Regions from separate parts of the Margalitia sp. FSL K6-0131 genome, predicted to be linked through region 1. Evidence: riboswitches for the same ligand, from Rfam matches in the RefSeq annotation. Region 1 holds a riboswitch; each other region holds the start of a gene.
The links. Region 1 has a riboswitch for preQ1 ahead of queC (7-cyano-7-deazaguanine synthase QueC). Riboswitches for the same ligand answer to the same signal wherever they lie in the genome.
Positions count from the first base shown of each region.

Region 1 (4,271 bases):
TACAGATAATATAAGCAAAAAGGAACAACCATCTCATAGTAACGAGAGTCAACTAGAAACCCCTACAATAAAAGTGGATACTAATGCTACACAATCAGAACCGGGATTACTTACTGTCGCAGATCCTGAAAGTATCACCGTTCTTGTAGACAAAAAATATGCATTTCCGCAAGGTTATGAACCGAAAGATCTCGTTTACCCAAATGTTCCATTTATTTTTAATGAAAAAATAGAAAAAAGAATGATGAGAGCAGAAGCGGCGAAGTATCTTGAAAAAATGTTCCATGCGGCTAATGAACAAAATATACCTCTAGCAGGTGTTTCAGCCTATCGTTCTTATCAAGCTCAAACAACCCTATTCAATAATTATGTTAAAAAGGATGGAATTGAAAAAGCAAAAACATATAGCGCTGTTCCTGGAACAAGCGAACATCAATCAGGATTAACCATTGACGTTAGCGGATTGGATGGATCTTGTGCAGCAGAAGACTGTTTTGCAAATACAAAAGAGGCAACCTGGCTTAAGAATAACGCCCATAATTATGGATTTATCATTCGCTATCCAAAAAACAAAGAAAAAATTACTGGCTATCAATATGAACCTTGGCATATTCGTTATGTTGGAGTTAATTTAGCCACTGAGTTATTTAAGCAAGATTTAACACTAGAAGAATATTATCATGTTGCACCTGTGAACTCAGACGGAAAATAATAACGTCCATCTTAAAAAATATAAAATTCTTCTAAAAATATGTATTTTTTATAATGAGGGAGAAATGAATCAATAAAATTTGGGATGATGAATGATGAGCTCCTATTGTAAAATGTACCCTGTAGAGTAGACACGTAAAAAAGCCTACTCTACAGGGTATTTTTATATACAATGAATGAAACGGGGATACGAATACAAATTTATAAGTAAAAAATTCTTTACAGATAAAGAGATAAAAATTCTTTCTAATAATCAGTATGTAAAAATCAGTTGCTATGAAAGGAAATTTATTTAACCTAGGGTTGTTTATTTTTTACTGGGAATAAAGAAATACCTAAAAAGCTTTTCAGTGTTTATCCTACATGGCCTAACAACAGCATAGCTGTCATATTAAAAAGTTCCTATAATAGTTAATATGGGAAAAATATGGTTGAAATCAGTATATCTAAGCTGTATATTTTAAACAATATGAATCTTAAAAAACTAAACAAGGAAGTGATTATTATAAAGCTGGATGGAAAAAATGTAATTCTTTCAAGGGTTACTCCGGATGATTTGGATTTTATTTGTGAACTAGAATGCAATAAAGATATTTGGTTATTTGAAGAATATATTGAATCAGATATGAATGTCGTTAGAGAAAAGTACCTACAGAAGATGAATACTCCGTATAGTTATGATTTTATTGTCAAAAGCACCATAGAGGGAGAAGTTAAACCAATTGGACTAGCCCAAATATGGTGTTATGTAGAGCATAGAAAGAGTTGGGAGATTGGTTTTGCAATTCTTCCAATTTACCAAGGAAATGGTTTTGGGTATGAAGCAACGAAACTTTTAATAGAGTTTGCATTCGAAAGATTACAAGCTCATAAAGTAGTTGGAATGTGTAATTGTAACAATCTTAAATCTGTAAAATTAATGGAGAGATTGGGCATGAGAAGAGAGGGAACATTTCAAGAAGAATTGTTCTGGAATAACCAATGGCATGATCAACATTTTTATTCAATACTAGATAGAGAGTATCAATAATATTGTGAGCATTTCAAAGTAGGCATCAACTTTTACAAAGTATTCACATATTGGAAAACAAGCGCTACCTCTTGGCATTAGTAACCGTTTTCCATATGCAAAAATGGTAAACATCCTGTATAATCAAAATGTCAACTAAATAAAAAATCCGCATAACGCGGTAGAGGTTCTAGCTACCCTCTTAAAAAAACTAAGGGAAACAGGACTGCTTTCGTTAGTAGTCCTGTTTTTCTGTTCAAAGGAGAGTTTAAGATGAAGAAAAAAGAAAAAGCGGTTGTTGTCTTTAGCGGCGGCCAGGATAGTACCACTTGTTTATTTTGGGCGAAGGAAAGATTTGAAGAAGTTGTTGCAGTAACCTTCGATTATAATCAGAGGCACAAGTTGGAAATTGAATGTGCCAAAAATATTAGTAATCAGCTTGGTGTCAAACACCATATTTTAGATATGTCCTTATTAAATCAATTGGCTCCAAATGCTTTAACCAGAGACGATATCCAGGTAAAAGATGGGGAGAACGGAAGTCTGCCATCTACCTTTGTTCCTGGAAGAAATCTGTTGTTTATGTCCTTTGCAGGTGTATTAGCTAGTCAAGTGGGGGCTAAACATATTGTAACTGGAGTCTGTGAAACTGATTTTAGCGGATATCCCGATTGCCGAGATATTTTTGTGAAGTCTTTGAATGTTACTTTAAATCTTTCGATGGATCAGGATTTTGTAATTCATACCCCGCTAATGTGGTTGGATAAATGTGAAACTTGGAAACTAGCAGATGAACTTGATGCTTTTGATTTTGTACGTGAAAAAACTTTAACTTGCTATAACGGGATCATAGCGGATGGGTGTGGAGAGTGTCCTGCCTGTAAGCTAAGAAAAAATGGTCTAGAAGAATACTTGAAAATAAGAAAATAACCGTTTTAGGAGATGACCAGCATGTTACAGCAATTTTACCCACAACCAGCTCCACATCCATATCGTTTTGAATTAAATAAAGATATGAATTTCTCAACTGCTCATTTTATCCCTAACGAAAAGGCAGGGAGGTGTTCTTTTACTCATGGGCACACCTATTTTGTTAATTTAACGATTGCCGGGGATGAACTGGATGAAATGGGGATGTTAGTGAATTTTAGTGATTTAAAGAAATTAGTGCACGGGAGATATGATCATCAGCTGTTAAATGATTTTCCTGAATTTGAAAAGTTGACTCCTTCAACAGAGGTAGTTGCCCAAACCATTTATGAATTGGTTGCGAATTATTTAGATACTTTATCTAATAAACCTATTTGTCTACAAGTGTTAGTCCGGGAAACACCTACATCTTACGTAATATATAGACCCCAATTTAACGAAGGGAACGAAAAACATGAGTAGCAGTAAAATTCCTGTTATTGAAGTATTTGGTCCCACGATTCAAGGAGAAGGAATGGTAATAGGCAGAAAAACCATGTTTGTTCGGACGGCAGGCTGTGATTATCGATGTGTTTGGTGTGATTCTGCTTTTACATGGGATGGGTCTGAAAAAGATAATATTAGATTACTAACTCCATCGGAAATTTTTCACGAACTAAAGCAGCTTGGAAATCAAAATTTTAATCACGTGACAATCAGTGGAGGAAATCCCGCTTTAATCGGAAAACCGATGATGGAATTCATTGAACTATTACATGAGCACGATATAAAAGTAGGATTAGAAACACAAGGAAGCCGTTGGCAAGATTGGTTTCGGTCAGTGGATGATTTAACGATTAGCCCGAAACCTCCTAGCAGCGGGATGAATACGGACTTTGATGTATTAGATAGTATAATAGAAAATTTAGCAGGAAAAAGAATCAGTCTAAAAGTAGTTGTCTTTAATGATGAGGATTTTGATTATGCCAGAATGGTCCATAAACGATATGATACTATTGATTTTTATTTATCGGTAGGGAATAAAGATCCTTATGAATCAGGTGATATTTCATCACGATTGCTTATGTCTCTAGATTGGTTATGGAGTAAAGTGATGGAAGATCCTGAAATGAATGGTGTACGAGCTTTACCGCAACTACACACATTAGTTTGGGCAAATAAGCGGGGTGTTTAAACGATGAACCACGTATATACGGTTGAAAATAAAGAGATTGATGTAGAAATAAAAAAACAAAAAATTTCGCAGCATTTTGCTAGTATTATAGAGGAACTTGGATTAGATTTAAATGATCCCTCTATTAAAGACACGCCGGAAAGAGTAGCTAAAATGCTTGTAAATGAAACATGTAATGGATTATTTTCCAATCCGCCTATTATTACAACATTCCCATTAGATAAAAATACATCCAGAGAGCTTGTAGTAATAGAAAATATTCCTTTTAGCTCTTTATGCGAGCATCATTTTCAGCCTTTTGTTGGAACGGCAACCATTGCCTATCTTCCAAATGATAGAGTAATGGGACTATCCAAAGGGGCAAGAGTTTTGGATTATTTCGCTTCCCGACCACAAATTCAAGAACGACTTACAAATGAGGTGGCAGCATATTTGTATGAGCAATTA
Region 1 covers NZ_JBBOZS010000001.1:2,835,565-2,839,835, reverse strand. Annotated here, with positions in the region: gene NSQ59_RS13875 (M15 family metallopeptidase) at 1-712, shown strand, start outside; gene NSQ59_RS13870 (GNAT family N-acetyltransferase) at 1,139-1,741, shown strand; PreQ1 riboswitch class I at 1,899-1,941, shown strand; gene queC (7-cyano-7-deazaguanine synthase QueC) at 1,994-2,650, shown strand; gene queD (6-carboxytetrahydropterin synthase QueD) at 2,672-3,112, shown strand; gene queE (7-carboxy-7-deazaguanine synthase QueE) at 3,105-3,824, shown strand; gene folE (GTP cyclohydrolase I) at 3,828-4,271, shown strand, end outside.

Region 2 (4,271 bases), 1.9 Mb from region 1:
CGGCTTTTATTACGGAAGTAAAAGACAATCCGACTGAAGGGGGTCTAATGACCACTGTCTTCATGTTGGCCGCAATTTGCACACGCCCATTCATCGGATCCTTAATACATCAGATCAATATTAAGATGATGAGTATTTTTTCCTTTGCCTTTGTTGCCATTACCGTAGGATTAAGCTATGGCCAGGAATCGATTTCCTTTTTAATCCTTTTAAGAATTTTTCATGGGATTGGCTTCGGGATTATGTCTACGATTCTTGCCACTATGGCAACGAATATTATTCCGAAGAAAAAGCTTGGGGAAGGTATTGGATATTACGGTTTAGCAACGAGTGTGGGAACAAGTATGGGACCGATGCTTGGTCTTGCAGTTCTCCAATATTTTTCTTTTAATCTATTATTGATTATTTCTGCTTTATTAGCGGTTATTACAATGATTCTCAGTTTTACTATTAAGAAACCGCAATCTGCAGCAGCTCCTAAAAAGATGGAAAAAGGCGCATTCAAAAAATACGCATTTGATAAGACAGCCTTTATTCCATGTATTTTAACCGCCTTTTTTACGATTACTTTAGGGGGCGTTATTAGCTTTTTAAGGGAGCTTGGCAAGGAAGAGAATATTAGTGGGTCAGTTTCATTATTTTTCTTAGTGATGGCAATTGTTATGGTAGTTGCACGTCCGATATCCGGACGTTTGTTTGACACGTTTGGCCATAAACTAATTATTTATCCTTCCACTGTGTGCGGTATTATCGGACTCTTCCTATTAGCAATCACACATAGCTCATGGACATTGCTCTTAGCAGGATTATTCTACGGGATTGCGTACGGAACCGTAACACCTACCCTTCAAGCAATTGCAGTCAGCATCGTAACGAAGGATAAGCAAGGTACCGCAAATGCTATGTATTTCTCCTCTATGGACTTGGGGATGGCAATCGGATCCACGGGGTTAGGATTATTAGCTTCGTATACGGGTTATCATTTCATCTATGGTTTTTCCATCTTCTGTTTAGTAGCCTTACTAATTGTGTACACGTTATTATTCGGAAGAAAGAAAAGCTTGGATGTCGTTCCGGCAACTCAGAATATGTAAAAAAATCGGCAGCTTTTGGCTGCCAATTTTTACTTTGGTGCTTGATACCATATATTAAACTCTCTTTTCAAAGTGTATGCGTTGGTTTAGTAGATACATAATTGGTGCACCGATTGCCATTACAACAAATTCTCCAATTGCTGTTGTAAGCCAAGTAAATAAAAATGGCAAATGAAAGGCTAAATGGAGCTCGATTGCAATCAAGAACATGGTAATGGTAAATACAATCGTATTCACGATCATACGGGTCCAAATATTTTTGATAAAGCGGCTAACAATGATCGTAATCAGTAATGATATAATCGATTGGCCAAATCCGAAAACAAGATCATAGGCCCGCATCGGTGATAAAAATAGATTCGTAAGAAATACACCTAATAAAACACCATAGATGAACTTCTTATTAAATACAACTAAATGATTAAACATTTCAGAAACACGAAATTGAATATTCGTAAATCCAAATGGCTGAATAAAAAACGAAACAGCAATGTAAAGGGCAGCGACAATTCCATTCCCTACAAGCGTTTTAACTTTCATATAAATTCTCTCCCTTAGTTTTTTATCGTGGGATGGTTTCGAACCACGTATTACATACACAAAGTATAATGATAGGCCTATTTAATCATCTAGTCAATTGATTTTTCTTCCAAAAGTCTCAGCTTTCTTCTTTAACCGGGACAAAATAATGATCTTTACGATAAGCTAATGCTTCCATCGTAGCAATCAATTCCCCGTCACTTTCGACTTTTATGTTATACCAAGCGGTTCGGTGGTTTCGTTTTTCTTCCATGGCAGTTGCTTTTAACCGGGAGCCTTTCTTACCTGGTGCCATAAAATTAACGGTAGTGGAAAGCCCCACTGATGTTTTTCCGTAAGAATTGCAGGCAACTGCAAACACAAAATCAGCAATGGCGAAAATAATGGCTCCATGCACGGTTCCATGGGCATTTACCATATGGTCTGCTACATCCAGCTCTGCAACTGCCATTCCTTCACCCATTTCTATTAATTCAATTCCTAAAAACTGGGCATAAGGTTCACTTTTTAACTTCTGAAAAATTTCGTCCTTATACTGGCGGTGTATCTCCATTTCATTAATGTCATGCTTCAACTTAATTCCTCCCAATTCCTTTGATGATAAGGTAATTATATACTATTTGGAATTTTCGATATTAAGAATAACGCAATGATTTTCATTTAAATAACTTTTTTCATCAAACCTATTTACATTAACGTTACGTAAAGGTGTATATTGATGTTGTCAGGAGGGATAACACGTGGAGTACACAGTGCAAAAACTAGGGAAATTGGCCGGAATCAGTACGAGAACTTTGAGATATTACGATGAAATTGGGATTCTTAAGCCGGCAAGAATCAATTCATCCGGATATCGGATCTATGGTCCTCGAGAGGTTGATCGTCTCCAGCAGATTCTTTTCTATAGAGAATTAGGAGTCAGTTTGGAAAATATCAAAAATATTATGACTGATCCGTCATTTGACCGCACCAATGCATTGAAGGAACACCGCGAAAAGCTTCTGGCAAAGCGTGCGCAACTAGATCAATTAATTTCCAATGTAGATAAAACAATAGCTGTCACAGAAGGGAGAATAACCATGTCAGACAAAGAAAAATTTGAAGGCTTTAAGCAAAAAATGATTGAAGAAAATGAAAAGAAATATGGAGCGGAAATTAGAGCCAAGTATGGGGATGAGACAATTGACCAATCCAATCAAAAAATCAAAGGACTAACAAAAGAACAATATGCAGAATTGGAAAAATTGGGTGAGGAAGTTCTTGTGACTTTAAAGGAAGCAATGGCCACCGGAGATCCTGCAAGTGATTTAGCACAGAAAACTGCGGAATTACATCGTAAATGGTTAGGGTACACTTGGGCAAGTTACAGTAAAGAAGCACATGCAGGGCTAGCGCAGATGTATGTGGATGATGAACGATTTGCAGCTTATTATAACAAAGTACAATCAGGTGCAGCGGAATTTTTGCGTGATGCGATTCTTATTTATACAGGAATGAAAAAATAAAAATGAAAGAAAGGCGATTGGGAGGACCCGATCGCTTTTTTCTCTAGGAGATAATAAGTCGAGACAGGAATAATGCCCAAAATCGTGGATAGGCAAAGGATACGGTAACAATAGAGAGAGAATCGTGCCCGAAATCGTGGTAAGGCAAAGGAAACGGTAACAATAGTGGGGAAATCGTGCCCGAAAATGTGGTCAGACGAAGGAAACGGTAACAATAGTGGGGAAATCGTGCCCGAAATCGTGGATAGGCAAGGGAATCGGTAACGATAGAGAGAGAATCGTGCCCGAAGTCGTGGTCAGACGAAGGAAACGGTAACAATAGTGGGGAAATCGTGCCCGAAAATGTGGTCAGACGAAGGAAACGGTAATAATAGAGAGAGAATCGTGCCCGGAATCGTGGTAAGGCGAAGGAAACGGTAACAATAGAGTAGGAACTCGTATTCGAAATTGTGATCAGAACATGAAATCAGAAACTATGAAACTGTATTAAATGATGATATCCAAATTAATCCTTAAGCATAAGTTGCACAAAATTAAGTAATATTCACTTACATTGACCAACCGCTGCGGTTCATCTAGTGCTAGATATACTTTTATTTATCTTGATGCTTCATACAAGGTGAAATTCTTTTTCTGCTTCTTAAAAGTAGAGGAAAATGTCAATAAAACAACCGGGGTTTATTGCCCCCGGTTGCTTTTAAAAAATATGTTTAAAAAAATGAAACAGCATTCTCGGAATAGCGGTCAGGATATTCCCAATGATTTCCCCAATGATTTCTACTAATATACTTTTGAAAAAGGACTCCTTATTTTTCTTTCTCTTTTTTAACATGTGGAACTCCTTATTATGGAAAATATATCATAATATTACCGCCGTAAACATGAAAATTCAACATCTTATTTGATTTTCCAAATAGCAAACCCAAATGGAGGAAGATCCATTTCATCTTCAATCTCCACCTGACAATTATTCCATAAATCAAGTGCGGTTCGAATGCCATTAACAAACGGTATCTCCACTTCTTTATCACTATTATTAAGCATAAATAGTAATGTTTCGTCTTTTGACTGTTTTTGGTATACAAGATAATTTTTATTTCTATCAGCCTCTAAAAAACGAAACTCTCCATCA
Region 2 covers NZ_JBBOZS010000001.1:4,714,425-4,718,695, reverse strand. Annotated here, with positions in the region: gene NSQ59_RS23065 (MFS transporter) at 1-1,094, shown strand, start outside; gene NSQ59_RS23060 (QueT transporter family protein) at 1,149-1,634, opposite strand; PreQ1 riboswitch class I at 1,643-1,687, opposite strand; gene NSQ59_RS23055 (PaaI family thioesterase) at 1,753-2,214, opposite strand; gene NSQ59_RS23050 (MerR family transcriptional regulator) at 2,375-3,139, shown strand; gene NSQ59_RS23045 (hypothetical protein) at 3,837-3,971, opposite strand; gene NSQ59_RS23040 (alpha-glycosidase) at 4,037-4,271, opposite strand, start outside.
Region 2: linked by a shared signal. The riboswitch ahead of NSQ59_RS23060 (QueT transporter family protein) and the one ahead of queC (7-cyano-7-deazaguanine synthase QueC) in region 1 are both predicted to bind preQ1.

Region 3 (4,271 bases), 1.7 Mb from region 1:
TGGAGATTACAAACTTTACATTGCCAGAGGGTGTACGTTTATTTGCGAAACTTGAATATTTTAATCCTGGTGGTAGTGTAAAGGATCGTTTAGGACAGTATTTGTTGAAAATAGCCTTTGCGGAAGGAAAGCTGAAAAAAGGCGGAACCATTATTGAGCCGACAGCCGGAAACACGGGAATTGGTCTAGCACTTGCGGCTATTCAATTTGGTGTTCAAGCTATATTTGTGGTACCGGAAAAATTCAGCCTTGAGAAACAAACATTAATGAGGGCGCTTGGGGCAAAAGTCGTAAATACTCCAACTGAACTGGGGATGGAAGGTGCGATTGCCAAAGCGAAGGAATTATTAGAAACGATTCCGGGTGCGTTTTATCCAGGTCAGTTCCAAAACTATGCTAATCCGGATACGTATTATGCAAGTCTTGGACCTGAAATTTATGAAGCACTTGATGGGAATGTTCATATTTTTGTTGTTGGAGCTGGCTCCGGTGGGACATTTATGGGGACCTCTAGATATTTGAAAGAAAAACTCCCAAATGTGAAGACGGTTATAGTAGAGCCTGAAGGGTCGATTTTAAATGGCGGCGAGTCGGGATCGCATCGAACAGAGGGAATTGGGATGGAATTTCTGCCGCCTTTTATGGACCGGAATTATTTTGATGCAATCCATACCATTCCGGATGAAGCGGCATTCACTCGTTTGGCTGAATTGGCAAAACTAGAGGGTCTTTTAGTAGGCAGCTCTTCGGGAGCAGCGATGGAAGCGTGTCTTCGTGAGGCAGCAATAGCAAAACCTGGAACAAATATAGTAACCATTTTTCCGGATAGCAGCGAACGTTACATTAGTAGCAAAATATATGAAGGCTGATTTCGTATAAATTGTTGTTTTTCGTAAATGTTATAAAATCTTAAACTTATCTCCGGGGCAACTTTTCTTAAAAAGAGTATTCATTCTTAACCCAAATAAGGATTTCTATAAGGTTTTCGTTTACAAAAGCAACATAGTTTAAGAAAGAAGCCTTAGAAAGTAGGAATGAACATGAGGAAAAAAACGAAATTTATTCATGGTGGAATTAGTCGTGATCCTTATACTGGCGCTGTTTCCACACCAATTTATCAAGTAAGTACGTATAAACAAGATGGTGTTGGTAATTTTAAATATGAATATTCAAGAACGGGAAACCCTACGCGTGAATCATTGGAAAAGCTAATTGCAGATATTGAAGGCGGTAAGCGGGGATTTGCATTTGGTTCAGGTATGGCAGCCATCACGGCAGTTATCCAATTATTTTCTGCAGGGGACCATATTATTGCGACGGATGATGTGTACGGCGGAACATTCCGTGTTATGACCAAGGTTCTAAACCGCTTTAATCTCGAAGTAACATTCGTTGACACCAGCGATTTAGACACAGTGAAAAATGCGGTAAAACCAAATACAAAAGCGATTTATGTAGAAACCCCAACAAATCCGCTTTTAAAAATTACCGATATTCAGGCTGTAAGTGAAATCGCCAAAGAAAATAACCTTAAACTGATTGTTGACAATACCTTCAGTACTCCGTATTGGCAAAATCCGCTTGAACTTGGAGCAGATATTGTCCTTCACAGTGCAACAAAATATCTTGGCGGTCATAGCGATGTAGTAGCAGGTCTTGTAGTTGTGAATGATGACAAGTTAGCCGAAGATGTTCATTTTATTCAAAATTCAACAGGTGGTATTTTAGGTCCGCAAGATAGCTGGCTATTAATTCGTGGAATTAAGACATTAGGCGTTCGTATGGAAGAGATTGAAGAAAATACGAAAAAGGTTGTTAATTTTCTTCAAGATAATAAACATGTTCAAAAAGTTTATTATCCCGGCTTAGCTAATCATCCGGGCCACGATATCCACAGCAAACAAGCAGATGGTTTTGGAGGGATGATCTCCTTTACAGTGGAATCAGAAGCAAAAGCACTGGATGTATTGAAGAAGGTAAAATACTTTACACTTGCAGAAAGCTTAGGTGCAGTGGAGAGCTTAATTTCTATTCCAGCTTTAATGACACATGCCTCCATTCCAAAAGAACGCCGTCATGAGCTAGGAATAGAGGATGGACTTATCCGCATTTCCGTTGGGATAGAGGATATTGAGGATCTTCTTGAAGATCTTGAGAATGCATTACAAGATGAATAATAAAATTTCTAGTTGACGGACTGTAAAGAATTTAATATTCTATATTATGTTCAATTAAATACCCGAACATGACGGGAGAGGTTCATAGCACAAAACCCTCTATAAAAAACTATGGATACATGACAATTATAGCCATGTCCATAATGGGCATGGCTTTTCTTTTATCCATTTTAATATGTTTGCTATGGAAAATTCCCTCTCTAAAATGTCAAGGTACATCTTAAGGAGGCTTTTTTTATGTCAGGAAGAAAACAGGAAGAAGGGTTAAAGGATTTAACCTTGTTAGGGAATCAAGGTACCAAGTACAAATTTGAGTATTCTCCCGAAATTTTAGAATCCGTAGATAATTTACATTCGAATCGGGATTATTTTGTAAAGTTTAACTGTCCGGAGTTCACATCACTATGTCCCATTACAAGCCAGCCAGACTATGCAACCATGTATATCAGCTACATACCAGATAAAAAGATTGTCGAGAGTAAATCTCTGAAGCTTTATCTATTTAGTTTTAGAAATCATGGAGATTTCCACGAGGATTGTGTGAACATTATTATGAATGATCTTATTAAACTTTTAGATCCGCGTTATATTGAGGTATGGGGGAAATTTACGCCTCGTGGCGGTATTTCTATTGATCCTTATTGCAATTATGGTAGACCGGGAACGAAGTATGAGGAAATGGCCAATTTCCGCTTAATGAATCATGATTTATATCCAGAGAAAGTGGATAACCGATAAGATGTTATTATATTTAAATGGATTATTTGTCGGTTTATTAATTCTGGCAAATATTGTAGCGGTGAAGCTGTTTAGCATTGGCCACCTGGCAGTTTTACCTGCAGCAGTTGTCATCTATATTTTTACCTATCCGATTGTGGATGTCATCGTTGAGGTGTATGGAAAGGAAACAGGGAGAAAAACGGTTCAAGCTGGCCTAATCACACAAGTACTTGCTTTAATCTTTATTTTTATTGCAATCCAATTGCCGGCTGCCCCGGTTTTCGGACATCAATCAGAGTTTAAAACCATTTTAGGCGGGAGCTTCAGAGTGATTGTAGCAAGCCTAGCATCGTATGCAGTCAGTCAAAACTTAGATGTTTTTGTTTTTAACAAATTGAAGAAAAAGCATGGTACGAAGAAGCTATGGCTAAGGAACAATGCTTCAACTATGTTAAGTCAGCTAGTGGATACAACTATTTTTATAGCGATTGCATTCATGGGAACAATGCCATTAGCTGTACTCGTAACACTTATTTTTACACAATATGTATTTAAATTCCTTGCTTCCATTGTGGCAACACCAATTGTTTATTTATTGGTGAGTGTGACTCGGAAGCAAGAATCAAAAAATAATGCTCAAGGAAGCTCTGCAGTATCTTAAGTATGGGGATTTCCCTAAATGAACAATCTTAAGCGGACAGAGAATCCGTTATTTTAATAAAATGACCTTAATTTAAGAGTCTAGCGGACACAGGGTACGTTATTTATGAAAAAACACATGGAAATCACTGTTTTTATGCTAAATAACGGATCCTATGTCCGCAAACATTAGAAATACCCCCTTTTTGTCACAGATAACGGATCTGGTGTCCGTACTAAACCACCCAAATATTTCATTATGAATATTTTCTCTTCACAGCGAATACCCATGTATTGATACAATTATACAAGATGGGGAGGGACTTCATATGCAATACTATCAAGGCTACCCATACTATCCTTATCCTCCTGCAATGAGACAGCAACAACCTGTAGGTGGTGAGGATCTTAAGTTTAAACAAACAGGAGTCTATCCACAAAGGCAAATTCTCTCTTTTAATCCTCCAATTGAAGAAAATCCAAATGCAGAATATCCAAAGATTAGTGTTAACGCTGTGGTGGGACCAAATTCGTATATATTCGGAGATGTCCGAGTTGAAGATGATTGTTTTATTGGCTGGAACAATTTGATTCGTGCTGATTCTTCAACGCCTTACTTTATTGGTAAAAAAACAAATATTCAAGATTTTGTCGTTATACATTGTCATCCAAACCAGCACGTAGATGTGAAAGGGAAAAAATATGGTGTGTATATTGGGGATGAGGTGAGTATTT
Region 3 covers NZ_JBBOZS010000001.1:4,567,928-4,572,198, reverse strand. Annotated here, with positions in the region: gene NSQ59_RS22410 (PLP-dependent cysteine synthase family protein) at 1-869, shown strand, start outside; gene NSQ59_RS22405 (bifunctional cystathionine gamma-lyase/homocysteine desulfhydrase) at 1,041-2,177, shown strand; PreQ1 riboswitch class I at 2,249-2,296, shown strand; gene queF (preQ(1) synthase) at 2,415-2,915, shown strand; gene NSQ59_RS22395 (queuosine precursor transporter) at 2,917-3,558, shown strand; gene NSQ59_RS22390 (DapH/DapD/GlmU-related protein) at 3,866-4,271, shown strand, end outside.
Region 3: linked by a shared signal. The riboswitch ahead of queF (preQ(1) synthase) and the one ahead of queC (7-cyano-7-deazaguanine synthase QueC) in region 1 are both predicted to bind preQ1.